2 linked regions of the Kaistia algarum genome follow. The protein of the gene in region 1 interacts with the protein of each later gene in a pairwise test. Links are inferred from orthologs where the notes say so. Each region holds a gene or a part of one and is shown on either strand. Other genes may lie near its edges.

Region 1 (14,628 bases):
CGCCCCGGCGATGAACTTCGTCGACGGCGCGATCGAGACCGAGGGCGGGCCGCACTTCGTGGCCGGCGACTGGCGGCTGGACCTCGCCGCCTACCCCTTCGGCGCCGCGCCGGTGGCGGGTCCTGCGACGCTGGGCTTCCGGCCGGAGCATGTCGAACTCGCCGCTGCGCTGGATCGCCAGACGATCGCGGCGACGGTTTCCGTTGTCGAGCCGATGGGCGCCGATACGGTGATCTGGGCCGAGCATGCCGGCACGACCTTCTCCATCCGCATCATGAGCGATGTCCGCATCGCGCCGGGCACGGTCCTGTCCCCGGCCCTCGACATCGCCCGCGCCTCGCTGTTCGCAGCGGACGGCACCCGTCTCTGATCTCAACTCTCCGGAGCCTTTCCATGACCCAGCGCGTCGGCCTGATCGGCTGCGGCAATATTTCCGAAATCTATCTTTCCAATGCGGCCCGCTTTCCGGCGATCCGCTTCGTCGCCTGCGCCGATCTGAACCCTGAGGCGGCGAAGGCGAAGGCCGAGAAGCACGGCATCGCGGCGCGCTCGGTCGCCGATCTGCTGGCTGGTGACGACATCGACATCGTGCTGAACCTTACGGTTCCCGCCGCCCATGCCGAGGTCGCGCTCGCCGCACTCGCCAATGGTAAGCACGTCTATACCGAGAAGCCGCTCGCCACGACGACCGCGGAAGGCCGGCTGATCCTGGAGACGGCGAAGGCCAAGGGCCTTCGCGTCGGCGCGGCGCCGGATACCGTTCTGGGCGCTGGCGTGCAGACGGCGCGGCGCCTGATCGACGAGGGCGCCATCGGCGATATCGTCATGGGCACCGCCGCGATCCTGTCGCATGGCATGGAGATGTGGCATCCAAACCCGGACTTCTTCTTCAAGCCCGGCGCCGGTCCCGTGCTCGACATGGGACCCTATTATGTGGCGACGCTGATCACGCTGCTCGGACCCGTAGCAACGGTCGCGGCCATCGGCCGGATCGGCAATGCCGAGCGCATCGTGACGGCGCCGGATTCGCCTTTTCGCGGCAACACCATTCGGGTCGAGACGCTGACCAGCGTCCAGGCGCTGCTTCAGTTCGCGAGCGGCGCGCAGGTGAGCTTCCTCGCGAGCTGGGATGTCTGGCAGCACGGCCAGCCGCCGCTCGAACTGCATGGCACGGAAGGCTCGCTGCGTGTGCCCGATCCGAATTGGTTCGGCGGCGATGTACTCCTCGCCCGGCGCGACCAGCCCTTCGCGGCCGTTGGCACCGAAGCCATGGTCTATGGCGGCCTCAACTACCCGACCTTCGCCGGCGAAGTTGCCAACTACCGGGGCCTCGGCCTCGCCGACATGGCTGATGCGATCGAGACCGGCCGTCAGCACCGGGCCAATGGCGAAGTCGGCCTCCATGGTCTCGCGGTGATGGAGGCGATGCTGCGCTCGGCCACCGAAGGCGGCGCGACGCTCGCCATCGACGATCCCGTCGAGCGTCCCGAAGCACTCGGCGAGGTCGAGGCTGCCCGCCTAACCGGGATCTGACCCGCCCGCGCCGATTGTGATCGCCCGGCCCCCTCGGTAGAGTGCTCCGGCAGGAATGATCGGCAGCGGGGCCTTGGCATGGACGTCGGGACGGAAACGCGGCGGCGCGGCGCGGACGAGGCGGAAGGTCCCGCTGAGGACGGCGGCAAGCGCGTCCGCGGCCACGGCGCCCAGACCGTCTATGAGAAGCTCCGCCGCTCGATCCTCGATCTGTCGCTGGCGCCGGGCAGTCCGCTTGACGAGGTGAGCCTCGCCGCGGAATTCGACATGTCGCGCACGCCGGTGCGCGAGGCCATGGTTCGCCTTGCCGCCGAGGGGCTGGTGACGACGCTGCCGAACCGCAACACCATCGTCTCGCCGATCGATTTCATCCGCCTGCCGGTTTATTTCGAGGCGCTGACGCTGATGTATCGCGTCACGACCCGCTCGGCGGCGGTGCATCGCGGCGCCGGCGAGCTGTCGCGGATCAAGACGCTCGCCGATGCCTATGCCGATGCGGTCGAGCGGGGCGATGCGCTGACCATGATCGAGGTCAATCGCGAGTTCCACGTTGCCATCGCCGAAGCGGGCGGCAATCCCTATTTCACGACCCTCTTCACCCGCCTGCTCGACGAGGGCCGCCGCCTGCTGCGGCTCTATTATTCCTCCTTCGACGATCATCTGCCGCGCCAATATGTCGACGAGCACGGGGCGATGGTGGCGGCGATCGAGGCCGGGGACGCGGAGCGCGCCGATCAGCTGGCGGCTGCCCACGCCGCGCAGATCGTCCGCCAGATCCAGAGCTATATCGCCCGCGACGCGGCGGCGGGCATGGTGCTGACGGATCGCTGACGAGCGGCCGACGGGAGTTCGAGATGCGCGATTTCGGCGAGATCCTGGCGCGTGCGGCGGAGCGGAAAGGCGGGCTGGAACGGCTCGAAGCGCTCCTCGCCGGGACCCCGGTGAAATCGCCAGCCGAGATCGCGGCCATGGCGGACGCCCGTATCCTCGCGGCCATGACCCGGCGCGTCTTCAATGCCGGCTTCTCCTCCAAGGTGATCGACGCGAAATGGCCGGCGTTTGAAGCGGCGTTCCGCGGCTTTGATCCGGCCGCTTGCGCCTTCCTGTCGGATGAGAATTTCGATGCGCTTCTGCGCAATGCCGACATCGTCCGCAATGGCGCCAAGATCCGCAGCGTGCAGGCCAATGCCGCCTTTCTTCTCGATCTCGCGCGCGAGCATGGCAGCGCCGCCCGTTTCTTCGCGGATTGGCCGGATGGCGATTACGTCGGCCTGCTCGACGTCCTGAAGCGCCGAGGCAGCCATCTCGGCGGAGATTCGGGCATCTGGTTCCTGCGCATGATCGGCAAGCCGGCCTTCGCGCTGTCGCCCGACGTCGTCACGGCGCTGATCCGCGAGGGCGTCGTTGAGCGCGCTCCCGGTGGCAAGCGCGACTTCGCGCTCGTCCAGGCAGCGTTCAATGCGTGGTTGGCCGAAACGGGACGAAATCTGACGGAGCTCAGCCGCATTCTGGCGATGAGCGTCGGCGACTAGAGTCGACGTCCTTTCGCGCCGCAGCAGCGCGGTTGCCATTCTGCTGCGCCGCAAATTAACCTTAATAAAAAGTAAACTATGAAAAGGCTGCCATTGAAGCCGGCAGTGGGTCCGCCTGCCTGTTCCGGCTGTTAACGATTTGTTAAGCTTGTTTGCAATGGGGCCTGATGGCCACCCCCATTTGGAGACCAGCATGTCTGTTGCGGCGTTGGCGCCCTCGGCGCCGAGCTTCTCCGAGCGTTTGTTCAATGTTCTGGAGAAGGTAGACTACCGGGTTGCAGTAACGGAGGCGGATCGAGACGCGGTGTTTCGTCTGCGTTACGAGGCGTATGAGCGCGAAAAGGCTGTTGTGCCGAGTTTTTCCAGGCGACTCAGCGATCAATACGATGATCTAGACAATACAATGGTGGTCGCGTTGCATCTGGATGGCCGCATCGCCGCCACCATCCGCATCAGCGTGATGACGGCCGATCAGCCCGATGGACCGGATCGCGCGCCCTTTCTCGACGTTGTCGGGCCGATGCTCGACGCCGGCAAGGTCCTGATCGATCCGACGCGCCACGCGACGGACGAAGCGTTCTCGAATGCCTATCCTGGCTTGATGCCCTATCTGACGACCCGTATCGCCTGGATGGCGGCAGAGCATTTCGATGCCGATGTGATCCTCGCCAGCGTGCGGACCGAGCATCAGGCGTTCTACCGGCGGGTCTTCGGCTGCGAACTCGTCTGCGAGCCGCGCCCCTATCCGCCGCTGATCAAGCCGCTCAGCCTGATGACGCTGGATTTCAAGGCGGCGCGCAACAAGGTGCTCCACCGCTATCCATCCTTCCGCTCGACCTTGTTCGAGCGGCGTATGCTGTTCGAGCCTTTCTTTGGCGCGGATGAGGCGATCCTTCAACAGGACGCCGTCACCCCCAAGGCTCTCACCGCCTGACGCGGCGGTGGCACCCGTCCGCCTTGCTTTGAAGCTGGTGCCGCTCCGTGCACCGGCTCCCCGGCACGCCGCTTGACTTGCGTCTTCCCCACGCCATTTCGGCTTTAACGCTGGGGCCGGCCTTTCTCGGCTCCTGCGCAGGCGGTGGGAGGAGACATGCGCAACGCGGTTATCATCACAACCTTGGGTGCGGCGCTACTGGGCGCCGGCCCGGCCATGGCGCAGCAGAGCTATCCGGGGACAGTCACCAGGGCGAACCCCGGCACCGGCGATGTCACTCTGACGACGGGCAAGACCTATCGCGTCAGCAAGCCTGTATTGCTCTATGGGCTGATGCCCGGCGCCCATGTCGTGATAACGGTCGCGCCCAACGGAACCGTCGGTATCCGGCAGAATGAAGGCTATCGCGACGAGGCGATGAGCCAGCAGCAATGAAGCCCGGTCTCGCGACCGTCAGGGACAACGCCAGGTCAGCTGCCCATAGGCATTGACGACCTGATAGCAGCCGGGACGCGGCGCGACGACCACCACGGGTGGTCGCACCACGACGGGCGGCGGGACGACCACGACCGGCGCCGGGTGATAATAGGGCGTCCGGCGGGCAACGCCGGCATAGCTCATCGGCGTCAGCGGCCGGCCAACGACAGCCTCGGCCTGGGGCATCAGCGAGCCGGAACGGAGCGCAGCCCAATCGACGGGAAGCACGGCGAGGCCGGTCAGCAGGCCAAGCCCGAGCGCGGCGATGCGGGAAAGCTTCAGGGTCATTTCAAATCTCCCTTCGCGGCGGCACTCGGCGGGACCTCGTCCATTTCGCCCAGCGCGGCGAAATCGACCTTCTCGGCGCCCTTTGGCGCGGTGAAGGCGAAGGCATCGGCGGCAAAGTTCGGCGCCGTGTTCCAGCTCTTGATGCGGATCGTATATTCCGGCGCGGCGGCGACGGCCTTGCTGGTGATGACGAATTGGCGGGGGATTGGATGCTCCCCGATTTCGACCCAGAGCTGCCAGTCGGTGTCGAGCGTGCGGAAGGCGAGATGCTCGCACTCGACACCGTCGATCACGCCGCGTCCTATATGCCGGCCATCGATCACGCCGCCCATCAGCGCGTCATAGGCATTGGAGGAGATGAGGTCGGCCGCTGGCAGTTCCGCTCCCGCCTGCCGCAGTCCCGCGACGATATCGTCGATCGTGCCGCCCTCAATGGGCAATTGGGCATAGCGGTTCAGATTGCGGCCGAGCAAGGTGAACAGCTTGCCGTCGCTCACCGCCTCGACATCGGCATAGCCGCCGACGCGGTGGGCGCGGAACTGGTTCGGCCGGTTGAGATCCAGCGATCCCGAGGACGCGAACCGGATCTTCTCGATCTCAGGCGTCACGACCTCGATCGAGGTGTCGAAGGTCATCGCGATCGTCTTCTGGCTCGCGACATAGTCGGACATCGCTTTGACGATCGCCGAAGCGTCGTCGGCAGCATGAACCGGGCCGGCCAAAGCGAGCCCGAGGACGGGCACCACGAGGGCGCCGACGGCGCGGCGCAGGACGCGGGCCACCCGGTTTGCGTAAACAGCACCCATCATCTCACTCCTCCCGAGTTGATACGGCGTGGGCGCATCGACCTAACCACCAATGCCGCGTCTTGGCGAACGAATTTGTCGCGAGGTGAGGCCGCGTCGCTAGTGGCTATGTTCGCTCGCATGGATGCGGCGCGCGATAAAGCCGGCGATCGACGGGCCGAGCAGCACGATCAGGAAGAAGCGCACGACCTGCAGCGCCATGACGAAGGAAATGTCGACGGGCGTCGCGGCGGCGATGATCGCGATCGAATCCATTCCTCCGGGGCTGGTTGCCAGATAGGCGGTGAGCGGATCGACGCCGAGAAGATGAACGAGCAGCAGGGCAAGGCCGCCGCAAAAGGCGATCAGCACGGCGATCGAGAGAATGAGATGCGGCAGGATCCGGGCGGCATGGCGCACGATCGCGTGGGTGAAGCCGAGACCGATGCGCCAGCCGATCAGCGCATAGCCGATCGAGAGCAGCCATTCCGGCAATTGGATCGCCAGCGTTCCGGTCGCATGCAGCGCGGCGCCCACCACCATCGGCACCAGCATGGTGCCGGACGGAATGCGCGAGACCCGGCCGATGAGCGTCCCGATGACGGCTACCGCGACCGTACCGCCGAAGGCGGCTGCGTCGATCGGTGGGAACCAGACGGTCTCGGGACGCGGCGCGCCGGAGAGGTCGACGAAGAAGCCGGCCAGGATCGAAGCGGAGCCGGCGACCATGACGACGCGCAGATATTGCATCAGCGCGACGAGCCGCGCATCGGCGCCGAAAGCCTCGGCCATCAGCACCATCGCCGAGGCGGCGCCGGGCGAGGAGCCCCAGACCGCCGTCGTCCCCGGCAGGATGCGGCGCCGGCTCATGACATAGCCGAGGGAGCTCGAGGCGATGATGGTGGTGGCGACGATGGCGATGAACAGCGGCCAGTCGGAGAGAAAGGTCCCGACGATGCCGGGCGTGATCGCCGAGGCGATCAGCATGGCGACGATCGCCTGTGCGGCGATCGCCAGCGGATCAGGAACGCGGATGGTCGCGCCGCCGACACCGGCCGCGATCCCAGCGGCCATCGGCCCCAGCAACAGCGCCGCGGGCAGGCCGGCGGCAAAAAGCAGGGCCGCGAGCCCGACCGAGCCGGCGACGAGGCCGACCCATTGGAGGGGGCGCGGCCAGAGGCCGATCGGCGGGAAAAAGCGGGAGAGGGACATGGAAGGGCCTTGTGCAGGCGCAGCATAGCATCAACGCGGGAGCGGAGAACCCGAATGCATCGCAATTGGCGATGGCTGGCTTCGTGCTATAGATCTCGCATCTCTTCGTGGATGCCGATCATGATGAACTTCGTTCCCGCCGCACCCGTTCTGCTCGCCTATATCCTGGCGGTGGTGGCTCTGATCCTGACGCCCGGACCGGACATGACGCTGTTCCTCGGCAAGGCGGTCAGCCAGTCGCGCATGGCCGGCGTCGCGGCCATGCTGGGCAATTCCCTCGGGCTGGTCATCCACACCGTGCTGGTCGCGATCGGCCTCGCCGCGCTGCTCGCCGCCTCGGTCACGGCGTTCACGGTCCTCAAAGTCGTCGGCGCGGCCTATCTGGCCTATCTCGCCTATCAGGCGATCCGCCACGGCTCGGCCCTGACGCTGGGCGGCAATCGTACGGCCGCGCCGCTTTACCGGGTCTTCCTGCACGGGCTGACGGTCAATCTGCTCAACCCGAAGATCATCGTCTTCTTCGTGACCTTCCTGCCGCAATTCGTCCTGCCGGGCGATCCGCATGCGAGCGGCAAGCTGATGTTCCTCGGCCTGCTCTTCGTGGCGGTCTCGATCCCCATGAGCCTGCCGATGATCTACTTCGCCGGCTCGATCGCGGATTTCCTGAAGCGCTCGCCCAAGGCGACGCGGGCCGTCGATTATCTGTTCGCCACGGTGCTCGGCGGCTTCGCGGTGCGGCTCATTCTGGCGCAGACGAAATAGGGCGGTTCACGCCCGCGCCGTGCCCCGCTACCAGCCAATAGGCGAAGCCGGCGGCGAGCCCGGCTGCGAGCGGCGGCAGGAATTCCGTGTTGCCTGGAAAGGCGAAGAGGTGGACACCGAGTCCGATCCCGCCGCCGAAGATCATCCAGGCGATCACTGAGCGGATGGCGAGGATTTCCGAGAGCACGATGCCGGCGAGGAAGGGCAGGGCGGCGGTTTGCGCGATGCCGGCGATCAGGATCATCACTGGCTCGACGATGATCGGAATGAAGTGGCCGGGGCCGCCCCATAGATCCTGTTCGCGAAAGCCGAAGGCGGCGAGATAGACGAAGATCGCCGTCGCGATCGCCGCCATGAAGCCGATCGGGATCAGGAACAGGATGCGCAGGAAGGCGCGCATCGGCTACTCGTCCGCGTCGCCGGCCATCATCGCCTCGAGCGCCAGGCGCTCGCGGGCGCGCATTCGCTCGCTCTCGCTCTTCAATTGCCCACAGGCGGCGAGGATATCGCGCCCACGCGGCGTGCGGATCGGCGAGGCATAGCCGGCGCGGTTGACGATGTCGGAGAAGGTCTCGATCGTCTCCCAGTCCGAGCACTGGTAGTTGACGCCCGGCCAGGGATTGAACGGGATCAAATTGATCTTGGCCGGGATACCCTTGAGCAGGCGAACGAGTTCGCGCGCATCGGCCGGACTGTCATTGACGTCCTTCAGCATCACATATTCGAAGGTGATGCGGCGGGCGTTGGAGAGGCCGGGATAGTTGCGACAGGCTTCCAGCAGTTCGGCGATCGGGTATTTCTTGTTGAGCGGCACGAGCATGTCGCGCAGATCGTCGCGCACGGCATGCAGCGAGATCGCCAGCATCGAGCCGATTTCGGCGCCGGCGCGCGGGATCTCGGGCACGACGCCCGAGGTCGACAGCGTGATGCGTCGCTTCGACAGCGACAGGCCCTCGCCGTCGGAGGCGATCAGCAGCGCCTCCTTGACGTTGTCGAAATTATAGAGCGGCTCGCCCATGCCCATCATGACGACGTTCGAGACGAGGCGGCCTTCGCTGGGAACGGATGTGCCGACCGGCGTCGACGTGTCGGGGAAATCGCCGAGCCGGTCGCGGGCGACGAGGATCTGGCCGACGATCTCCTCGGCCGTCAAATTGCGCACCAGCTTCTGCGTGCCGGTATGGCAGAAGGAGCAGGTCAGCGTGCAGCCGACCTGGGAGGAGACGCAAAGCGTGCCGCGGCCGATCTCGGGAATATAGACCGTCTCGATCTCGACCGGGCGGCCGGCGCCGCGCGGGGGAAAGCGCATCAGCCATTTGCGCGTCCCGTCCTCGGACACCTGCTCGGTGACGATCTCGGGACGCTTCAGCGTGAAGGCGCTGGAAAGCGTCGCGCGCATATCCTTCGAGACGTTGAGCATGTCGCCAAAATCGGTGACGCCGCGCGCATACATCCAGTTCCAGAGCTGCGACGTGCGCATGCGAATCTGCTTGCGCTCGACGCCGATGCGAGCCAGCTCCGCACCAATGCCCTCGCGCGAAAGGCCGATCAGCGAGGGCTTTTCGGAATGCGGCGATCGGGCGGCGGGCGGTGCCGTGGTGAGCGGTGCGGTCATCAATGTATCCGGATAAGGGCCGGGGGCGTCCATATCGTGGCGCCGATAGGCCAATTTGGCCGCCTCATACCACAAATCGGCAGTATTCGGGAATGCTTCAGATGAGGGCAGAGCGGCGCGTGATCAAGACGGGGCAGCCAACCGCTGTGAACAATCGGCTTGCCTTCCGTGCATGTCTACTTATCTCTTTCCACAGGAAGAAATATTGTATAATATATCTATGGAAAGAGAGGCGTTATGCGGATTTCGACATCCTCCATTCCGGCCGCCGCACCTGAGGCCGGGCTGGTCTTAACCAAGGCCGCCATCCGCGCCGCCGATCGGCTCCGCGTCACGGCGCGTATCCTCGCCACGATCATCGGTGTCAGCGAGGCGACGATATCGCGGATGAAGCGCGCTGAATTCGCGCTGGAGCCGGGCACCAAGCCGTTCGAACTCGCGGTGCTGTTCACACGGCTATTCCGCTCGCTGGATGCGATCGTGGGCGGCGACGATGCCGTGGCGGCGGCGTGGCTCACCCAACCCAATCTGGCGCTGGCCGCCCGGCCGATCGAAAAGATTCAGAGCGTGATCGGACTTGTCGATGTCATCGCCTATCTGGACGCGCGTCGCGCTCTCGTCTGAGTTCCGGCGATTTGACGGTTCGTGCTGGCGCCTGGTCGAGGCGCAGCACCGCGTCTCGACGCTGAAGCTGACCGATACGCTTGCCGAGCAGGCGATCCTCGAGGATCTGATCGAGGACACCAAGCCGGCGATCCCGCCGGAGTGCCGTCATCTCGATTTTCTGCTGGCGACGCCCTTCCGCTATGGCGCGCCCTATCCGCACGGATCCCGCTTCCGCCGGGCCGGCCGGACCCACGGCGTCTATTACGCAGCCGAGACCGCCGCGACCGCCGTTGCCGAGATGGCGTTCTACCGTGTCCTGTTCTTCGCGGAATCGCCGGCGACGCCATGGCCCTCCGACGCGGCCGAATATACGGCTTTCGCCGTAGCTGTCGCGACGGATCGCCTGCTCGATCTGACGATTGCACCGCTGTCGGCCGATGAAGCGATCTGGACGGACCCGACCCGCTATGCCGGCTGCCAGGCCTTGGCCGATGCGGCGCGCGAGGCGGGTGCGGATGCGATCCGATATCGCTCGGTTCGAGATCCGGCCGGAGGCGCCAACCTGGCGCTCCTGTTCTGCCAGGCCTTCGCCCGCCCGGCGCCGACCGAGCGCCAGACCTGGCGCATGCGATTGAGCGCGTCCGGCGTCCAGGCGCTGTGCGAGTTCCCGCGTCAGGCGCTGGAATTCCCCCGCGCCGCTTTCGCCTCCGACCCGCGCATCACGGCGCTCAACTGGGAACGCGGGTCGCGCTGACGGCAGCGCCAAGCCCGGGCTGCCGTCAGGCAGGAACGGGCAGGCGCTCTTCCTCCCGCTGCTATTCGACCGGGCCGATCATGCTCGAATCCTCGACGCCGAGCGCCTCGGCGGAGAGCCAGAACACTTCGCCCTCGCTCTCCTCCGTATCGAGCCAGAGGAAATCGAGGGCCGGAAACTCCGCCTCGAGGATCTCGCGGCCCGTGCCGATCTCGCACAGGAGGCCGCCGCCAGGGTTCAGATGATCCGGCGCCGCGGCGAGGATGCGGCGGACGATGTCGAGCCCGTCCAGGCCGGAGCCGAGCGCCATGGCCGGCTCATGCCGGTATTCCTCCGGCAGTTCGTCCATCGCGATCCCGTCGACATAGGGCGGGTTGGTGAGGATCAGATCGTAGCGCTTCTCCTCGATCGGCGCGAACAGATCGCCCTCATAGAGCTCGATCCGCCCGCCAAGACCCTTGTCGCCCACATTGATGCGCGCGACGTCGAGCGCGTCCGGCGACAGGTCGATCGCGTCGATCTCGGCATTTTCGAAGACACCGGACGCCAGGATGGCAATGGCGCCGGAGCCGGTGCAAAGGTCCAGCACCGTCTCGATCGAATCCGTATCCTCGACTAGCGAGAACTCGTCCCCGCCAAAGAGGTCGGAATAGAGGATCTCGCCGATATAGGAGCGCGGAACGATCACCCGCTCATCGACATAGAACGGTATGCCGAGCTGGTAGGCGCGCTTCAGGAGATAGGCGAGGGGCTTGCGGGTGGTGACTCGCGCCTCGATCAGCGCGACAAGATGCGCGCGCTCTTCCGGCAGCAATCGCGCGTCCAGATAGGGCTCGAGCTGGTCGATCGGCAGCTTCAGCCCTTCGAGCACCAGATAGGCCGCCTCGTCGAAGGCGGTCGATGCGCCATGGCCGAACGCAAGGCCAGCGGCGTTGAAACGGCTCACCGCATAGCGGAGGATATCGCGGACGGTGAGCAGTGTGTCGGCGGGGGCGGGTTGGGGCAATTGCGTCTCTCAGGCATGGATGAGGTCGCGGCTGGCTCTATCAGGTTGGAGCCGGATGCGCACCCCCGCCGGCCCGGCTTTCGCCGGGCGCGGCCGAATACCTCGCCAGAAGCGCGCCTCAGGTCGTCAGCTTGCCGTTGGGGCTCAGCTTGTCGACCGCGTCGGGCAGATATTGCGCCAGCATACCCGAGATCTGGTCCAGCGGGATGCCGAACTGCGTCGCGAGCTTCTGCAGTTCCGCATTGCCCAGCGCGCCCCGGATCTGCTCGACATCGATCGGCAGATTGCTGCCATTGCCGAGCCAGGAAGCGACCTGCGCCCCGAGCCCGGAGGTTTGCAGGTGATCGAGCACGCCCTGCAGGCTACCGAACTCCGTCTTGGCGAGCGCGTTATTCAGCGTCTGGCCGAGCGAACTCGGATCGCCATCCTTTCCGCCCAGTCCCTGCAGCACGCTATTCAGCAATCCGTCGAACATACCCATGGTCGTTCTCCTTCTGGACCGCTACTGGCCCTTGGCCTTCAGACGCTTGTTGCAGTCGCTCCAATATTGCGGCCACTTGGCGCCGGTTGCCAGCGTGCCCGCCTTCTTGGCGGCCTGCCATTCGGCACCGCAGGAGCGCATGCGCGCCCAAGCAGCCTTCTGGCCCGGTGTCGGTTCACGCTTGCCGGTAACGGCCGGCTTGTTCGGGTCGACCTTGGCAGCGACTTCCGGATCGGGCAGCGGCGCGCCGAGATCCTCGTCATCCGCCTTGGTTGCCTTCGCTGCCTTGGCCTTCGGAGGCGTCGCCTCATCCGGATGGGCGGCGGCATAGTCCTTGGCGCACTGGCTCCAGAATTTCGGCCAGGTCTGGCCGGCCGGAACCTTGCCATCGGCCTTCAGCTTGGCCCATTCATCCGAACAGGCAGCCATGGCTGGCGACTTGCCCTTGCCGCTCGTGGCGGCCATGTCGTCGGCGGGCGCGGGGGCCGTTGCCGGCTTCGCAGCCGCCTTGGTCTTGGCTGGCGGGGGCTCGGCGGGCGGCGGCGCGGTCTTGTCGGCAGCGGCGGCGGCATCGGCGGGATGGGCCGCGGCGTAGTCCTTGGCGCACTGGCTCCAGAACTTCGACCAGGTCTGCCCGGCCGGGACCTTGTCGTCGGCCTTCAATTGCGCCCATTGGTCGGAGCAGGACTGCATGGCCGGAGATGTGGCGGCCGAGGCAGAGCCGGCAGCAAGGAGGCCGAGGGCCAGTCCGGCGCCGGCGAGCGCTAGCCGTAGTGAAAGCGTCATGGTGCGATGTCCTCCGATGCCCAGCGCCGGAATGGCGCTTCGCCGCCCTTGGCGGACAGGGAACATCGCGCCGCCTCCAGTGTCAACGATCCTGATTGCAGCATCGAAGCGCGAAACCGTGCGGCGAAACGAGCCTCGCCGCACGGGTCTTGCCGGAACGCGGCGGTTCTATTTGCCGGCGTCGCCGCCGTTCTTCGCCAGCCAGGCCTTCATGAAGGTGATCTCGCCCTCCTGGGCCTTTATCACCGCCTCGGCGAGCTTGCGGATTTCCGGATCCTTGCCGTATTCGAGCTCGACCTTGGCCATGTCGATCGCGCCCTGATGATGCGGGATCATGCCGCGCACGAAATCGACATCGGCATTGCCACTATAGGGGATCATCATCCCCTGCATCATGGTCTGGTCGGCCTCGCGAAACGCCTTCGTCGAGGGGCTTTCGTCGGAAGACATCCCCTGCATCGGCATCTTGCCGTGATCCATGCCTTCGGCGCTCGCCAGCGCGAGCGGCGTCGTGAAGACAGCCGCGAGAGCTGCCAGTCGGATCCATTTCTTCATGTCACTATCTCGAATATTCGCAGAGCGGGCATGAGCCTTCGGCCGCCGCGGCCCGCGCGCGGTCGGCCTTGCGCAACCTGGAGAATGTCAGGCGCGGGGAGGCGGCAGCTCGGGACCGGGCGCGGCGCCGATCGGCAGGCGGTCCGAAGCCGGGCGCGGCAGGCGGGTCCGGTTGCCGTCCGGCAGACGCAGCGCGATCTCGCCGCTCTGGCTCGCCGCCGGAAGGAGGAGGCAGCAGACCGCAATCTGAATGGGCATCGCCGGGCGATCCGGCACCGCGCCATGCATCGCGCCGCCGGTCAACGCATGCGGACAGCCTTGCATGCCTTCATGGCTCGGCATCCCCATGGCCGGCACAGTACCGGCGATCGCCAGGGACAGGAAAATAAGACAGGCCGTGAGGAAGCGGAAAGCGCGCTGCATGAGGGTGAGATGGCGTTGCCTGTGGCCAAGGTCAAGCGCCGAACCGTGCCGGTGGCTCGCCCGGTCCGGCGCGGCATCCGGCTATTGATTGGTCGCCGGCGGCGCGGCCGGGGCGGTCTCGGCTGGAGCGCTGGCAGGCGCCTTGGCTTGCTCCCGCTCGATCTGTTCGAGGTCGTCCTGCTTGAGATTGTTCATCTCCTCGGCCATGGCGGGCGCAGCCATAAGCAGGAAGGAGGCCGCGAGGAGGGAGAGCTTTGGCAGGGTGGTCATGGGGAACTCCCGAGCGCCGGAAAGCCGTGCCATCCGGTGGTGACGAGCCGAGGCTACCACGCGGGAGGCACAGCCGCCATTGGTGGACAGGGGACGGTCAGCCGAGGCGCCTCTGCAGGAAGACGAGATCGAGCCGGCGGCCGAACTTGAAGCCGAGCTCCGGCATGCGCGCCGTCTCCTTGAAGCCCTGGCGTTCATGCAGGCGGATCGAGACCGCGTTGTCAGCGGTGATGCCGGCGACCATCACGTGCTTGCCCGCGGCCGTGGCATGATCGATCAGCGCCGCCAGCAGCGCCTTGCCGGCACCCTGGCCACGCGCCGCGGCCGCGACATAGATCGAGTTCTCGACCGTGAAGCGATAGCCCTGGAAGGGGCGGAAATCGCCATAGGAGGCATAACCGAGGACGGCGCCCTCCGCCTCCGCGACCAGCACCGGGAAGCCCTGCCGGCTGCGAGCCTCGAACCAGGCCTTGCGGTTGCCCAGATCGACTTTATCGTCGTTCCAGATCGCCGTCGTGTTGGCGACGGCGTCATTATAGATGGCGAGGATGGTGGGAAGGTCCGCCTCGCGCGCCTCACGGATCTGCATGGCTCAGGCCTTTCCGATCG
Region 2 (14,605 bases), on another replicon or contig:
ACCGCCACCGCCGCCATCTGCTGCTTTCCGAAATGCTGGGAGCCTCGGGCCGCACCTTCGGCGCGGCGTTCCAACTCGCCACGTTGGAACAGGCGGCGGCGCTGGACGCGGCCGTGGAGGCAAGCGCGCTTATCGACCCGACCGCGCGGCGCATGTTCCGCGTCTTCCTCGCGAATTATTTCGCCGGGGCCGTGCTGATGCCCTATGGCCGTTTCTTCGCGGCGGCCGAATCGTCGCGCTACGACATCGCCATGCTCGGGCGCCGATTTGGCGCCAGCTTCGAACAGGTCTGCCACCGGCTGACGACGCTGCAACGGCCGAGCGCCAAGGGCGTGCCCTTCTTCATGATCCGGGTCGACGACGCCGGCAATGTCTCGAAGCGCCACGCTTCCGGACGCTTCCATCTCTCGCGCTATGGCGGCACCTGTCCGCTCTGGAATCTGCACGAGACGTTCCGCACGCCGAGCACGATCCTGACGCAGCAACTGGAAATGCCGGATGGGAGCCGCTTCTTTTCGGTCGCCTCGGCGGTTGCCGGCACGCCGCAACCCCTGCCGAGGAGGGAGGCGCGCTTCGCCATAGGACTCGTTTGCGAGATGAAATATGCCGCGCGCCTTGCCTATGCGGACGGTCACGCCGACGAGCCGATTCCAATCGGGACGAACTGCCGGCTCTGCGAGCGCACCGATTGCGTGCAGCGGGCAGAGCCTCCGGCGGCGCGGCCGATCCTTATCGACGAATGGATCCGCGGCAATGTCCCGTTCCGTTTCGACCCCAGGCGCCGGCGCGAGGCCGAGGCCTGAATTCCGCTACTTGACGGGCAGCGGGTCGGGATTGTGCGGGCGGAAAAGACGCCCCTTCTCGGTCCAGAGCACAAGGGCGAATGCCAATAGTCCCATGACGAGGAAGCCGATCGACAAGGGCAATACCGTACCGTTGAAGCTCTGGCTGATCACCATGCCGATCAGGGAACCGCCGAGCGTCGTATAAGCGCCGATGACGGACGAGGCCGTGCCGGCGACGTCACCGAGCGGTTCCATCGCCATCGTGTTGAAATTCGGCATCGCAAGGCTGAACAGGAACTGGCAGCCAGCCAATCCAAGGATGAAGAGGAACAGCGGCGGCTTGCCGTCATAGACAACAGCCATCGCCACCAGCGCGAACGCAAAGACGAGATAGCCGCAGACACCGGCATGCGACAGACGCCGCATGCCCAGCCGGCGGACAAGCTTAGAATTCATATAGGCGGCCACGCCCATCACGGCCGCGATCGATCCGAAGACGGCCGGAAAGAGCAGCCCGAGACCATAGACATCCGTCTCGAAGATCTGCTGCGAGGAGGCGATATATCCCATGAGCGCGCCATACATGAGCGCCATGGCGGTGGCATAGCCGAACGTTGCCCTGAGCGTGACACAGCGCATAGCGCCAGCGCCAATGCGCTTCAAAGAAAATGGCATGCGATATTCGGGATGCAGCGTCTCCGGCATGCGGCGGCCGAACCAGATGGCGAGCGCCAGCGCCATGACGAGCATCGAGACGAAGATGACATGCCAGCTTCCGAACAGCAGGAAGAAGCTGCCGATCGAGGGAGCGAACACCGGCACGATCAGGAAGATCATCATGACGATCGACATGACCCGCGCCATCTCACGGCCATGGAAGCGGTCTCGCACGATGGCAACGGAAAGGATGCGCGTCGCCGCCGCTCCCATCCCCTGGATAGCCCGGGCGAACAGCAGGACCTCGAAGGTGGGCGCGAACAGCGCGATGAAACTGCCGATGGCGAAGATGACCAGCCCGATCATCAGCGTCGGGCGCCGGCCGATGACGTCCGAAATCGGCCCGTAGAACAGCTGCATCACACCGAAGCCGACCATGTAGACCGTCAGAATGAGCTGCACCTCATTCACGGACGAGAGGCCATAGTCGGCAGCGATCGGGTCGAAGGCCGGCAGCAGATTGTCGATCGACATCGAGCCGAGCGCCATCATGAAGGCGATCATCAGCACAAATTCGAAGAAGGACGGCGACGGGGCTTCGCGCTCGGTGGAGCCCGCGGTGAGGATGGACATCAACGCTCTCAATTTTCTCACGAATGGCAGAATGGCCCTTCGTCCTGGACCGACCGGGCGCAACGGCGCCGCCTCCCACGGTACCAAGTCCTTCCTACGCCGAAAAACCGGACGGTTCCGTGACGGCTATCACAACGAGGAAGAAAGCGATGTCAATCAGACCAGTTGATATTACACGGCCGCCTTATGATCAACCGACGTTATCTTTGGCGACGTATATTTCGTGATGAATCATGAAATCCTCGAGATCCGCCGCGCCGTCACGCTTTGGTCGCGGGCCTGAGCCAGGACTGTCCCAGATGGAGATAAGGACGCGACAATGGGACGGTTCGAAACGACGGCGGAGACCTACGCGCTTTATCGCGAACCCTATCCGCCGAACTTCTTTGTCGCGGTGGCCAGACAACTGGGCTTCCAGGGCTCCGAGGCGCTCATCGACCTCGGTACGGGACCGGGAATGCTCGCCCTGGGCTTCCGGCCTTTTGTCGCCTCGATCCTCGGCGTCGATCCGGAACCGGCCATGCTGGCGGCCGCGCGCGAGGCCGCGACGGCTGCGCATGTGGAATTTCCACTGTTCGCCGGCCGGACGGAAGACCTTCCGGCAGATATCGGTCGCTTCGATCTCGTGACCATCGGACGCGCGCTGCACTGGATGGACAAGGCCACGAGCCTGCCCGTCCTCGACCGACTGCTGCTCCCCGACGGCGCGATCCTGGTCTGCGGCTGCTCGCCGGCGAAGGATGGCAGCAATCCCTGGCTCGATATCCTCGAAAGGATCGTCCATTCCTGGGCAGCCGAGGGCGCGACAAACTGGAACCGTATCTATGGAAACTGGTTCGTCGGATCGTCGTTTCTGCCGGCGGGTGAAATCGAGACGACATTCACGCAGCCGATCACACCACAAGCCCTGTGCGAGCGAGCGCTCACGCGCTCCACGACGTCGCCCGCTATCCTCGGCAGCCGTATCGACGCGTGCCGCGCCGAGCTTCTCACAGCACTCGTGCCCTTCTTTCCCGAAGGCAGTCGCCAGGAGACTCTGAAGGTCCGCGCTGAGATTCTGCGGCGAGGGTAGCTTCGGGCAGCCTATGCGCCGCCGATCAGCCGCGCAGCAGCCGCGCGCGCTTCTTCGGTGACGACGCTACCGGCGAGCATGCGCGCGACCTCCTCCTGCCGGGCCGAGCCGCCGAGCACGCTGACGCCGGTTGCGACCCGCTCCTCGCCGGGCAGGCTCGACTTGGCGATCAGGAAATGATGGCCGGCACGGGCGGCGACCTGCGGGGCATGCGTCACCGACAGGACCTGTACGCGCTCGGCGAGGCGGGCGAGCCGCTTGCCGATCGCCTCAGCGACGGCGCCGCCGACGCCCGTGTCGATCTCGTCGAAGACGAGCGTGGGCGCCGAACCGCGATCGGCCAGCGCCACCTTGATCGCGAGGAGGAAACGCGAGAGCTCGCCGCCGGAAGCGACCTTCATCAATGGGCCCGGCCGCGTGCCCGGATTGGTGCGCACGACGAAGGAGACGGCGTCGATCCCGCTTTCCAATCGCTCCTCCGGATCGCTCTCGACCAGGACGATGAAGGCGGCACGCTCAAGCTTCAGGGCTGGCAGTTCCTCGGCGACGCGGGCTTCCAGTTCCTCGGCGGCATGTCGGCGGCGAGCGGACAGCGCGGCCGCGACGGCGTCGAAGGCGCGCCTTGCGGCTTCGGCCGCGCTTTCGAGGGCCGCGAGCCGTTCCTCGCCGGATTCAAGCGCTGCGAGATCGGCCTCCATCTTCTCGCGCAGCGCGGCGAGGTTCTCGACCGGAACATCGAACTTCCGGCCTGCGCCGCGTAGTGCGAAAAGCCGTTCCTCGGTACGCTCCAACTCCTTGGGATCGAAGGCGCTTTCGCGCAGGCTCCTCTCCAGCAGCGTTTCGGCTTCCTCCAGCCCGTCCAGCGCGCGGTCGATCGCCTCCACCACGCCGTCGAGCAGCCCGCCGGCCTGGTCGCGCTTGCGCTCCAGCCGGCGCGCCAGCGAGGCGAGCGACGGCACCGGCGACGTGGATCCGGCGATCGTCTCATGCGCATCGGAGAGATCGCCGGCAATCTTCTCGACCTGCATCAGATGATGCCGCCGCTCCGCCAGCTCGGTCTCTTCCCCGGTCTGGGGCGACAGTCGCGACAATTCCTCGACCGAGGCGCGCAGATAGTCACCCTCGGTTCGCGCCGATGCGATCCGCCGCCGAAGCTTTGCGACCTCGCTCTCCGCGGCACGCCAGGCAGCATGGGCAGCGGCAACCGCGGTTGTCTCGACGTCGAGACGGCCGAACGCATCGAGCAGGCGCCGGTGCACGGTGGGATCGATCAGGGCTCGGTCATCATGCTGGCCGTGGATCTCGACCAGCGTGGCGCCGATGTCGCGCAGCAGCGCCACGCCGACAGGCTGATCGTTGACGAAGGCACGCGTCCGTCCGTCGCCTGTCTGAACGCGGCGCAGGATCAGTTCGTTGTCGCTATCGATGGAATTCGCTTCGAGAATGCCGCGCACGACATGATCGGCGGCGACATCAAAGACCGCCGTCACCTGGCCCTGGCTGGCGCCATGACGAACCAGCGACCCGTCCCCTCGCCCGCCCAGCGCCAGCGAAAGCGCATCGAGCAGGATCGACTTGCCCGCTCCAGTCTCACCGGTGAGCGCCGTCATCCCGCCGGAGAACTCGATCTCCAGCCGGTCGATGAGGACGATATCGCGTATGGAAAGCGCGGCGAGCATCGCGCTCCGATCCGTCAGCCGGTAACGAAGCTGAACGCCTTGCTGATCCAGGAGCTCTTGTTCTCCTGCGGCTCGAGGCCACCGGACTGGAGCAGCTTGTAGGCGTCCTTGTACCACTGCGAATCCGGGAAATTATGCCCGAGCACAGCGGCGGCGGTCTGCGCTTCCTGCGTGATGCCCATCGCGTAATAGGCGGTGGTCAACCGATAGAGCGCTTCCTCGACCTGGCGCGTATTGGCATATTCCTGGACCACGACCTTGAAGCGATTGATCGCCGCCGGATATTCCTTGCGCTCGAGATAATAGCGCCCGATCTGCATTTCCTTGCCGGCGAGCTGGTCGCGGGCGACGAGGATCGCCTTCTGCGCGTCGTCGACATATTCGGAATTCGGATAGCGATCGATCACCTGCTGCATCGCGTCGAGCGCGCGCTGGGTCGATTCCTGGTCGCGCGTCACGTCCGGGATCTGCTTGAAGTAGGCCTGCCCGATCATGTACTGCGCATAGCCGGCGTCCGGGCTGGAGGGGTAGAGCGACAAATAACGTTTCGCCGACTCGACGCTGTCGTCATAGCGGCCGAGACGGTAATTCGTGAACGCGCTCATGATGAGCGCCTTGCGCGCCCATTCCGTATAGGGATGCTGCTTGTCGACCTCGTCGAAGCGGGTGACGGCCTGCCTCATCTTGCCCTCCTCCATCAGGAAGAGCGCCTGATTATAGAGCTCGCCGGCCGGAACATCCGGCTCGTCGGCGACCTCTTTTTTCCCAAACAGGCTGCAGCCGGCCAGCGCAATGAACGACGCGATCATTGCCGCACGAAGCGCGACCGAACCTGCCCGCCCGAGGGAAGTGCGCTTCGCGGACAGGAGGACACGGGCATCAATCATCAGCAGCTTCGAGCCAGCAGAGCCGGCCTCGCCTCTCTCGACGGGTCAAAGCAATGCCGTCTCTGTAACCAAACGGCATCATCCTGTCACCAGCCGTGGCAGCGCATTGGCGCATTTTCATGGCGACAGTACGATCCCAACAGCGCAGGCCGCAGGGATCGGGCGAAAGTAAGGAAAGCTGTTGAAAAACGGCTGACGATCAAGCGGACAGCGCCCGATGATGCGGGTCAGGACTTGTCGGGACCGAAGGCGGCAGCCGACAGGCGAACCGGAATCTCGGCACGAACCGGCTGACGCCGCGACTCGGCAAAGTCACCAACGAAGGTCCAAGCATCCGAATCGGCAAGCAGCGCCTCGACCATCCGAGCATTGAGCCGGTGACCGCCGCGATAGGAACGATAGGCGCCCAGGATAGGCGCGCCGGCCAAAGCGAGATCGCCGACGGCATCGAGCGTCTTGTGGCGAACGAACTCGTCCGTGAAGCGCAGGCCCTCGGGATTGAGCACGCGATCATCGCCCAGAACGACGGTGTTCTCCAGCGACGAGCCCAGCGCCAATCCGCGCGACATGTAGAATTCGACATCCTTGAGGAAGCCGAAGGTACGGGCACGGGCGAGGTCACGGCGGAAATTATGCGGTGTCAGGTCGACGACGAACCCCTGCCGGCCGATGAGCGTCGAATCGAACTCGATGTCGATCTCGAAGCGGCGACCGTCAAAAGGCAGCAACTCGGCGAAGGAAGAGCCCTGATCGACGCGAACCGGCTTCAGCACCTTGATGAAACGACGCGGCGCACCGACCGAAACGATTTCGGTGCCATCCAGCAGCGACACGAATGCGGCGGCGCTACCATCCATCATCGGCACTTCCGAACCGTCGATCTCGACGATCACATTATCCACGCCGAGACCGCTGAAGGTCGCCAGAAGATGCTCGATCGTCGCTACCGACAATCCCATCTTCCCGATGGTGGTGCAGGATTCCGTTGCGTGAAGATGTTCGATCGTGGCGCGGATGGAAACGGTGGAGACGCCCGAAGCGTCGACGCGCTGAAACACGATGCCCGTATCGGCGTCGGCGGGGTTAAGGGTCATCGTGGCCGGCTTGCCGCTATGCACGCCGATACCCGAAACGACGAGAGCATCGCGCAACGTCGTCTGAGCCGTGCCCTGCTGCTTTGCCATCAATTCGCCCCGCCTGAGACACAGAACTCGAAGGCCTGATTGCCTCCGAACCGATGCCCCGACTTTACACACGACCAGCTGAGTGCCCCCTCAACCGCTCGAATCGTCATATTCAACAGCATCTTGAGTTGGAGAATACGGCGGTGCAGCACGGTCAACAAATCACGCTTTCTAACCGTGTGTAACCGGATCCCCGAACGGCATATCTCCAAATAGCACGAGACCCGGCGCCGCAAGCGGCACCGGGTCTTCGCAGTTTCTAAGACAGCTCAGTTGGCCTGCCGGCGGAGAAACGCCGGGATTTCGAGCTGATCATCCTCGTGACGCGCATCGCGCGGCATCACGCGGCCATGCTGGTCGAGTTCCTGCTGCCGGGAGCGATAGGCCGCTTCCTGCTGCGGAATCGGAGCCTGCGGCCGAACCTGTCCCTGCTGACGCGGGGCCTGGGCCGGGGCCTGCGGCGGACGGACCTGGGTCCGCGGCGCGCCGCCCTGCGGCTGCGGATTGCCGCGAACGAGCGGCGGCTGGGCCGGCTGGGTCGCCTCCTCCTCGCGACGGCCGAGGCCAACATGGGCGAGACGGCGCAGGAGGCTCATCGGACCGCGATCTTCCTCATGCGTCTCCTCGGCGCGAGCGGCATGGATCTCGCGCTGAGCGACGGCGGGGAAGTCCTCGACGCGCGGCATCCGGGTGGATGCAGGCGCCTCGGCTGCCGGCGGGATGAAGTGCTGTGCCGGAGCGTGATCGTCGACCGGAGCCTGATGCGGCACCATGTCGAACTCGTGATCCAGCTCGGCCTCGGCATAGGAGACCGGGGCCTGCGGCGCCATCGGGGCGATGGTGACGCCAGGATCACGAGCCGACGGCTGGCTCTGGACGGCCTGGCGGAGCTGCTGGGCCGGGGCCGCGGCGCGGACTTCGGTGTTGATCGACGGCGCGCGGGGCGCCGGCTGCTGGACCGCTGCCTGCGCGGCGGCCTTCATACGCTGGTTCAGCTCGGCGATACGCTGGTCGTTCGGATTGTGCTCCTCGATGACATCGCTATCGATGCCGGTCGCGACGACCGAGACGCGGATCACGCCCTCGAGGCTCTCCTCGAACGTGGCGCCGAGGATGATGTTGGCGTCCGGATCCACTTCCTCGCGGATGCGGGTTGCCGCCTCGTCGACCTCGAACAGCGTCAGATCGCGGCCGCCCGTGATCGAGATCAGCAAGCCGCGGGCGCCGTGCATCGACGTCTCGTCGAGCAGCGGATTGGCGATCGCAGCTTCAGCCGCCATGATCGCGCGACGGTCGCCGGAGGCTTCGCCGGTGCCCATCATCGCCTTGCCCATCTCGCGCATCACCGAGCGAACGTCGGCGAAGTCGAGATTGATCAGGCCTTCCTTGACCATCAGATCGGTGATGCAGGCGACGCCCGAATAGAGAACCTGGTCGGCCATCGAGAAGGCGTCCGCGAAGGTCGTCTTGTCGTTGGCAATGCGGAACAGATTCTGGTTCGGAATGACGATGAGCGTATCGACGCTCTCCTGCAGTTCCTTGATACCAGCCTCGGCAACGCGCATGCGGCGCGCGCCCTCGAACTGGAACGGCTTCGTCACCACGCCGACGGTCAGGATCCCGTGCGAACGGGCCGTGCGGGCGATGACCGGGGCTGCGCCCGTGCCGGTGCCGCCGCCCATGCCGGCGGTCACGAACACCATGTGCGAGCCGGCAAGGTGATCATTGATCTCGTCAATGACTTCCTCGGCGGCGGCGCGGCCGATTTCAGGCATGGAACCGGCACCGAGACCCTCGGTAACGGCAACGCCCATCTGGATCAGTCGCTCGGCTCGAGACGACATAAGGGCCTGGCTGTCGGTGTTCGCGCAAACGAACTCGACGCCTTCAAGGCCCGATCTGATCATATTGTTGACGGCGTTGCCACCAGCGCCGCCAACCCCGAAGACCGTGATCTTGGGCTTCAGCTCAGTAATGTCCGGCATCTTCAGGTTGATGGTCATGGTGTCCTCGTCGTCTAGACCCCTACTGCCGGTGGCGCTTAACCGGCATCGCTTCATTTGCATTGGGGCGCTTCGCCGTCGGCGCCCCGCCTTTCGGCGACTTAGAAACTCTCTCGGAACCAGTGCCCGAATCGGGAGAAGACCCCCCCGGTGCCGGTCATTGCGAGACGATGGCCGCGGACCGCCGAGACCTGTTCGATCTGGGCAACCTGCGGATAGATCAGAAGGCCGACGGCCGCCGAGAAAGCCGGCCCCTTGGCCGCCTCCGGCAATCCCGTCACGCCGAGCGGCCGGCCGAGACGAACGCTGCGCGCCAGGATGCGGCGCGCCGCCTCGGTGAGCCCGGTTAGCTGGCTTGCGCCACCCGTGAGAACGATGCGGCGCCCGACCATGGTCTGGAAGCCAGAAGCGTTCAGCCGGTCGCGCACCAGTTCCAGCATCTCCTCCGTACGCGCACGGATGATCCGCGTCAGCGCCGAGCGGGGGAGCTGGTTGGGAATATCGCGATCGTCGTCGCCGATCGGCAGGACAGAAAGGATGTCGCGCTCGTCGGACACGCTGGGCAGCGCGCTGCCATGCATCGTCTTCAGCCGTTCCGCATCCTCGATCCGGGTCGAAAGGCCGCGTGCAATGTCGGTGGTGACATGCTGGCCGCCGATGGCGAGGGCGTCGGCATGGACAAACTGGCCATCCATGAACACGGAGATCGTCGTGGTGCCGCCGCCCATGTCGACGCAGGCAACACCCAGTTCCGTTTCGTCCTCGACCAGGGCGGCAAGCCCCGCTGCATAGGGCGTCGCGACCATCGCCTCGACCGAGAGATGGCAGCGGGCAATGCAAAGCTCGAGATTGCGCAGCGGCGCGGATTCGCCGGTCACCATGTGCATGTCGACGCCGAGGCGCTCGCCGAGCATGCCACGCGGATCGCGAATGCCGCCATTGCCGTCGATCGAATAGCCGATCGGCAGCGAGTGCAACACGGAGCGCTCCGGCGTCACCGAATGCTCGCGGCCGGCCGAGAGGACCCGGCGGATATCGGCCTCGACGATCTCGTGGCCGGCCAGCGCCACGCTCGCTGAAAAGGCCTCGCTTGCCAGACGGCCGCAGGAAATATTGACGATGATCGATTCGACCGTGACGCCGGCCATCCGTTCGGCCGCATCGACGGCAAGGCGGATCGCCTGCTCGGCCTGATCGAGATCGACGACGACGCCGGACTTGATGCCGCGCGAGCGCTGATGACCGATGCCAATCACCTCGACGGCATGGGTGCGGCCCGGCAGAACGTCACCGAGTTCGCGCGGCTTGAGACGGGCGATCAGGCAGCAGACCTTGGAGGATCCGACATCGAGGATCGAGACGATGCTCGACTTGCGCGTCGGCAAGGGACGTACGCGGCTATCGGAGGCGACGAAGAGCGGCATCAGGTGCTGGCTCCCCTGCGCTTGGCGAGCTTTTCCTGCTCCTTGATCGCGGCGAGGCGCTTGGCCGCAGCATCCGGCGACAGGCGCACAAACATGCGGTCGCCGAGCCGGAGGTCGAGGCTGACGATATCCTTGGAGAGCAGGCCGTTGCTTGCATCGAAGGCGGCGACCTGAGCGAGCGCCGTCGCCGGCTGCTCCTCCGGCAGCATCAGGGTCACGCCATTGTCGAGCACGAGATCCCAGCGCCGCTCACCAACCAGAACCGCGGCCTTGAGGCGATCGCGGAGCGCCGGGAACGGGTCCACCAGCGAGAGCGCCTCGTCGACGCGCGTCTCCGCGCCCTTGCCGATCAGACGAAGCAGGCCGTTATGCACTTCGCCGGCATCGCCGATGACGCGGCCCGTCTGGTCGATGACGGATACCGACTGGTCATGCTGCCACAGCGCGAACGGAACGCGCTCGTCGATCGTGATCTTGAGCGTCGAGGGATAGATCTTGCGCAGCGTCGCTTGCTGCACCCAGGGGAGAGTCTCGATGCGGGCCTTGGCCGCCTCGACATTGATGAAGGGGAGCGAGGCGTCGGGGTTGAGTTCGAGCTTGTCGAGCACCGCAACCTCGGATGTCTCCATCTGGCCCGAGATGCGCACATTATCGACAACGAGACCGGCGGCATGGCTGACCTCGCCGACGACCTCGTCGACCCGACCCGCGGAGACAATTCCAGCGATCGCGGTGGCGGCGAAGAGCACGGCCAGGCCCTTCACGCCGACATGGGCGGGAAGACGCCAATCCATGCGCTCCACGACCTTCATGCGGCGGCGGAACCACGAGGCAAACTTGGTCGGCACCGCGCCGGCCGAAGCCGCGAGGCCCTCAACCGTCTGTCCCGTTTTACGCCGGCTTATCTGCCGCACGACGCGTCCTCCACCATCCAGCTCACCAGCGCCGGGAAATCCATCCCGGCATATCTCGCCATGTCCGGGACCAGTGACGTTGCCGTCATGCCCGGCTGGGTATTCACTTCGAGGCAGACGAGTTCCCCCGTGCCACCCGGCCTGTCGTCAAATCGGAAGTCCGCCCGGCTGATGCCGCGACACCCGAGAGCCCGATGAGCCCGCACAGACAGATTCCGTATACTTTGGTAAATATCTGGTAAAAGCGGAGCAGGAATTACGTGTCTTGCACCGTTGTCGGAATATTTGGCGTCGTAGTCGTACCAGCCGCCATCTTCCGTCACGAGCTCAATGATATCAAAGGCTTCGTCGCCTTTGACGCCGCAAGTCAGCTCGCGGCCGGCGATATAACGCTCGACCATTACCGTGTCGCCATAGCGCCAGTCCTCGGCAAAGAGTTGCTGGGGCGGATGCAGCGCGCCCTCGCGGACGATCAGGACGCCGAAGCTCGACCCCTCCGCGACGGGCTTCACGACATAGGGCGGCTCCATCGGATGGGCCTTGGCGACGTCGAGCCGGTGCATCAGGATCGATTCCGCGACGGGAATTCCCGCCGCCTTCATGACGTCCTTGGCGCGCGCTTTGTTCATCGCCAGCGCTGAAGCGAGTACGCCGGAATGGGTATAAGGAATGCCCAGGATTTCCAGAACGCCCTGGATGCTGCCATCCTCGCCATAGGGCCCATGCAGGGCATTGAAGGCGACGTCCGGCTTCAGCTTCGCCAACACTTCCGCGATATCGCGCTGGACGTCGACCCGCGTGACGCGATAGCCGGCCGTTTCCAGCGCGTCGGCACACCCCTTGCCGGAATTGAGCGAAACGGGTCGCTCGCTCGACCAGCCGCCCATCAGGACGGCGACGTGCTTCGCCAAAATGCTGTCTCCACCAAGTGTTCCGCGCGGGCCGAATCGGACTTCGCGAAATATGTCAGGGAAGACGTAAGGAAGCGTTAACCAGATCGGCCGGGAGGCGGGACAAATCGACTCAGGCGTTCCGCCGGTTTCGGGGCCATGACGTCCGGACCGCCGTTAACGATGGGCGAGCTCGCCTTCGGCCTTGTCGTGCATGGGCGGGCGCGCGAAACAGAGGCGGAAATGAATACGGCCCGCCAAAGCGGGCCGTATCGATCGCGGAAGCGAAATGGATCAGAAGCGCACTTCGCCAGTAAGCTTCACCGTATTGGAATTCGCATTGTCGGCGAAAGACCCCGAATAGGTGAAGCCGAGGCTCACCCGCTCGTTGAAGGCGAGGTCGGCGCCAGCCTCGACAAGCGCGGAGTCCTGCGCGATCGGCGTGCCGGCGACCGTGAAGCCAGTGCCGGTATTGACGAACAGCATCGCCGCCTCCGGCGAGACATCGTCGAAGGCGTGGCGCCAGCCGAGCATCCCGCGCGGCGTCACCCGCACCCCATTCAGGAAGATATCGCTCGAGAAGCGGGCACCGAGCGTCGAATAGGTCGTCTCATAGGAGGCGCCCGACGAGCTGAGACCGGTCAGGGGGGCGTTCGTTTCCGTGAAGTCGTCGGCGTTCACGCTGACCCAGCCAAGGCCGACATAGGGCGAGAGGGTCGCGCTGCCGACCTTGGCGTCATAGGCGACCTCGCCGAAGACATTACCCGTTGTCGCATTGTAGTTCGCCTGCGGCCGTTCGAGGATGCCGGCAATGCTGGCGACCCGCATCGTGTCGATCGAACTCCAGCCCATCGATGCGCCCCCGCGCAGCTTCACGGCATCGAAGGCAACGCCGCCATAGAGCGCGATGAGCGCCGTGTCGATATCGGCAGAACTCGACCATTTCGACGTATCCGCCGAGCCCCAGCTGTAACCACCGGCGAGGCCGAAAGTATAGTTGTCGTTTGAGAAGTCCGCACCGACCAGCGCGCCGCCGACGGAAGAATCCGTCGCCGCCGTATTGCCGTTGTCGCTGCCATCACGGTTGAGCCAGGAGCCGAAGGCCTGGGTCCAGCCCGAATAGCGCGGCCCGGACGCCTCCAGTGCGTCGAAGGCCGCGCTGTTCGGCTTGGCCTCCTCGCCATAGCCGAGCTTCTGGCTCGGCTGGGCGGTCTTGTGGGGAACACCGATCTGGCGCAGCCGCTCGAGCAGCGTCAGTTCGGTCTGCATCGACTGATCGAACAGCGTGCCGGCGAGGTCGGCATGAATCTCGCCCGACAGCGAGTCATAGCCTTCCGCGAGCCCAACGCTCGTCTGGCTGCTGGCGACGTAGTTGTAGAGCTGGCTGCCGCCATGGCTCTGGTCGAGCGCGTTGGCGACGGCTCTCTCATTGGCCGTCTGCGCGAAACTCGCAAAGGGGATGCCGTTGCGGTCCAGCGAGATCGTCACAGTGTTGGCGTCCATGTCCAGCGTCGGCGTGATGAACAGAAGGCTCGGCGCCTGAAGCGACGAGAAGCCGGCTCCCGTGATACCGCCAGCCGCTGACACGACCGTCGCCTTGGCGCCGACGACATAGGGTCCGGGGGCGAGGTTGAGCACCACCGTGCCGCCATTGATGGCGGCCGAGCCCGTCACGGCGAGGCGGTTCGACGCGCCATTGCCAGCCATGCCGACCTTCAACGTGGCATCGGTGAGGCTGGCACTGCCATTAACGGTGAGTTGGCCGCTGGTCCCGGTGCCGGGCACGATCACCGCACCGACGCCTGCCGTCACCAGCCCGGAAACGCTGCCGCCGCCGGAAAGCGTCGCGCCGCCCTCTACCGTCGTCACGGCGGAGAGGGCCGTATTCACGGCCAGCGAGGCACTGGAATAGACGGTGACGCCGGCCGAATAGGCCTCGTTGTCGCCAAAGGTCCAATCGCCCGAATAGACACCGAGCGTCTCGAAATTCGTCACGCCCTTCAGGGTCGAGACACCCGAAAGCGAGGACCAGATGGATAGGCTGTCAAAGCCCGTTCCGCCATCCAGAGTCCCGGCGACCGAGGGGCCGTCGGGTAGGTCGACAATATCATCGCCGTCGCCCATTGAGACGTTGCCGCCGATGGTCCCGGCAGCGAGGAGAGCATCGGCGCCGTCGCCCATCGTCACATTGCCGCCGATCCCCAGGCTGAACAGGAAATCGTTGCCGACGCCCGTAGCCACGCTCCCGCCGATCCAGCCGATATTGTAGAGGATCGCGTCAGAGCCAGACACGGAGAGATCGCCACCGATCGAACCGAAATTATTGAGCCAGGCCCCGCTATTGCCGAGATCGACACTTCCGCCGATCGTCCCGAAATTGTCCATACGCGTGTAGGTATCGGCGAGCATCGCAACGCCGCCGCCGATCAAGCCGTAGTTCGTCAAATAGCTGCTGCCGGAGACGCTGCCGCCGATCG

The links.
Region 2: the proteins of rlmN (region 1) and ftsZ interact in binary tests that used the Escherichia coli proteins (3 or more experiments, as listed by UniProt). The link is inferred for Kaistia algarum from one-to-one orthologs.

What each region holds. Positions count from the first base shown.
Region 1 is NZ_JAPKNJ010000001.1:1,210,084-1,224,711, reverse strand. What follows is about bases 7,033-9,983. They hold rlmN (23S rRNA (adenine(2503)-C(2))-methyltransferase RlmN), read right to left. Parts: upstream 9,139-9,983; coding sequence 7,927-9,138; downstream 7,033-7,926. Other genes in these bases: OSH05_RS05845 (RES family NAD+ phosphorylase), read left to right, coding at 9,722-9,983; OSH05_RS05850 (MbcA/ParS/Xre antitoxin family protein), read left to right, coding at 9,376-9,762; OSH05_RS05860 (hypothetical protein), read right to left, coding at 7,501-7,923; OSH05_RS05865 (LysE family translocator), read left to right, coding at 7,033-7,523. In the rest of the region: OSH05_RS05910 (ABC transporter ATP-binding protein), read left to right, coding at 1-370; OSH05_RS05905 (Gfo/Idh/MocA family protein), read left to right, coding at 394-1,533; OSH05_RS05900 (GntR family transcriptional regulator), read left to right, coding at 1,612-2,364; OSH05_RS05895 (DNA-3-methyladenine glycosylase I), read left to right, coding at 2,388-3,065; OSH05_RS05890 (N-acyl amino acid synthase FeeM domain-containing protein), read left to right, coding at 3,259-3,999; OSH05_RS05885 (hypothetical protein), read left to right, coding at 4,156-4,434; OSH05_RS05880 (hypothetical protein), read right to left, coding at 4,453-4,764; OSH05_RS05875 (DUF2092 domain-containing protein), read right to left, coding at 4,761-5,573; OSH05_RS05870 (AbrB family transcriptional regulator), read right to left, coding at 5,670-6,761; more of OSH05_RS05865, read left to right, coding at 6,882-7,032; more of OSH05_RS05845, read left to right, coding at 9,984-10,498; prmB (50S ribosomal protein L3 N(5)-glutamine methyltransferase), read right to left, coding at 10,560-11,504; OSH05_RS05835 (YidB family protein), read right to left, coding at 11,623-11,985; OSH05_RS05830 (hypothetical protein), read right to left, coding at 12,007-12,771; CopM family metallochaperone, read right to left, coding at 12,940-13,326; OSH05_RS05820 (hypothetical protein), read right to left, coding at 13,414-13,749; and 3 more genes.
Region 2 is NZ_JAPKNJ010000003.1:499,654-514,258, reverse strand. The notes cover bases 6,534-9,461. They hold ftsZ (cell division protein FtsZ), read right to left. Parts: upstream 8,901-9,461; coding sequence 7,167-8,900; downstream 6,534-7,166. Other genes in these bases: ftsA (cell division protein FtsA), read right to left, coding at 9,002-9,461; lpxC (UDP-3-O-acyl-N-acetylglucosamine deacetylase), read right to left, coding at 6,534-6,897. In the rest of the region: OSH05_RS20690 (helix-turn-helix domain-containing protein), read left to right, coding at 1-803; OSH05_RS20685 (multidrug effflux MFS transporter), read right to left, coding at 810-2,075; OSH05_RS20680 (class I SAM-dependent methyltransferase), read left to right, coding at 2,395-3,147; DNA repair protein RecN, read right to left, coding at 3,159-4,826; OSH05_RS20670 (outer membrane protein assembly factor BamD), read right to left, coding at 4,841-5,713; more of lpxC, read right to left, coding at 5,941-6,533; more of ftsA, read right to left, coding at 9,462-10,324; OSH05_RS20650 (cell division protein FtsQ/DivIB), read right to left, coding at 10,324-11,238; OSH05_RS20645 (D-alanine--D-alanine ligase), read right to left, coding at 11,226-12,152; OSH05_RS20640 (autotransporter outer membrane beta-barrel domain-containing protein), read right to left, coding at 12,423-14,605. UniProt on the Escherichia coli protein: Essential cell division protein that forms a contractile ring structure (Z ring) at the future cell division site. The regulation of the ring assembly controls the timing and the location of cell division.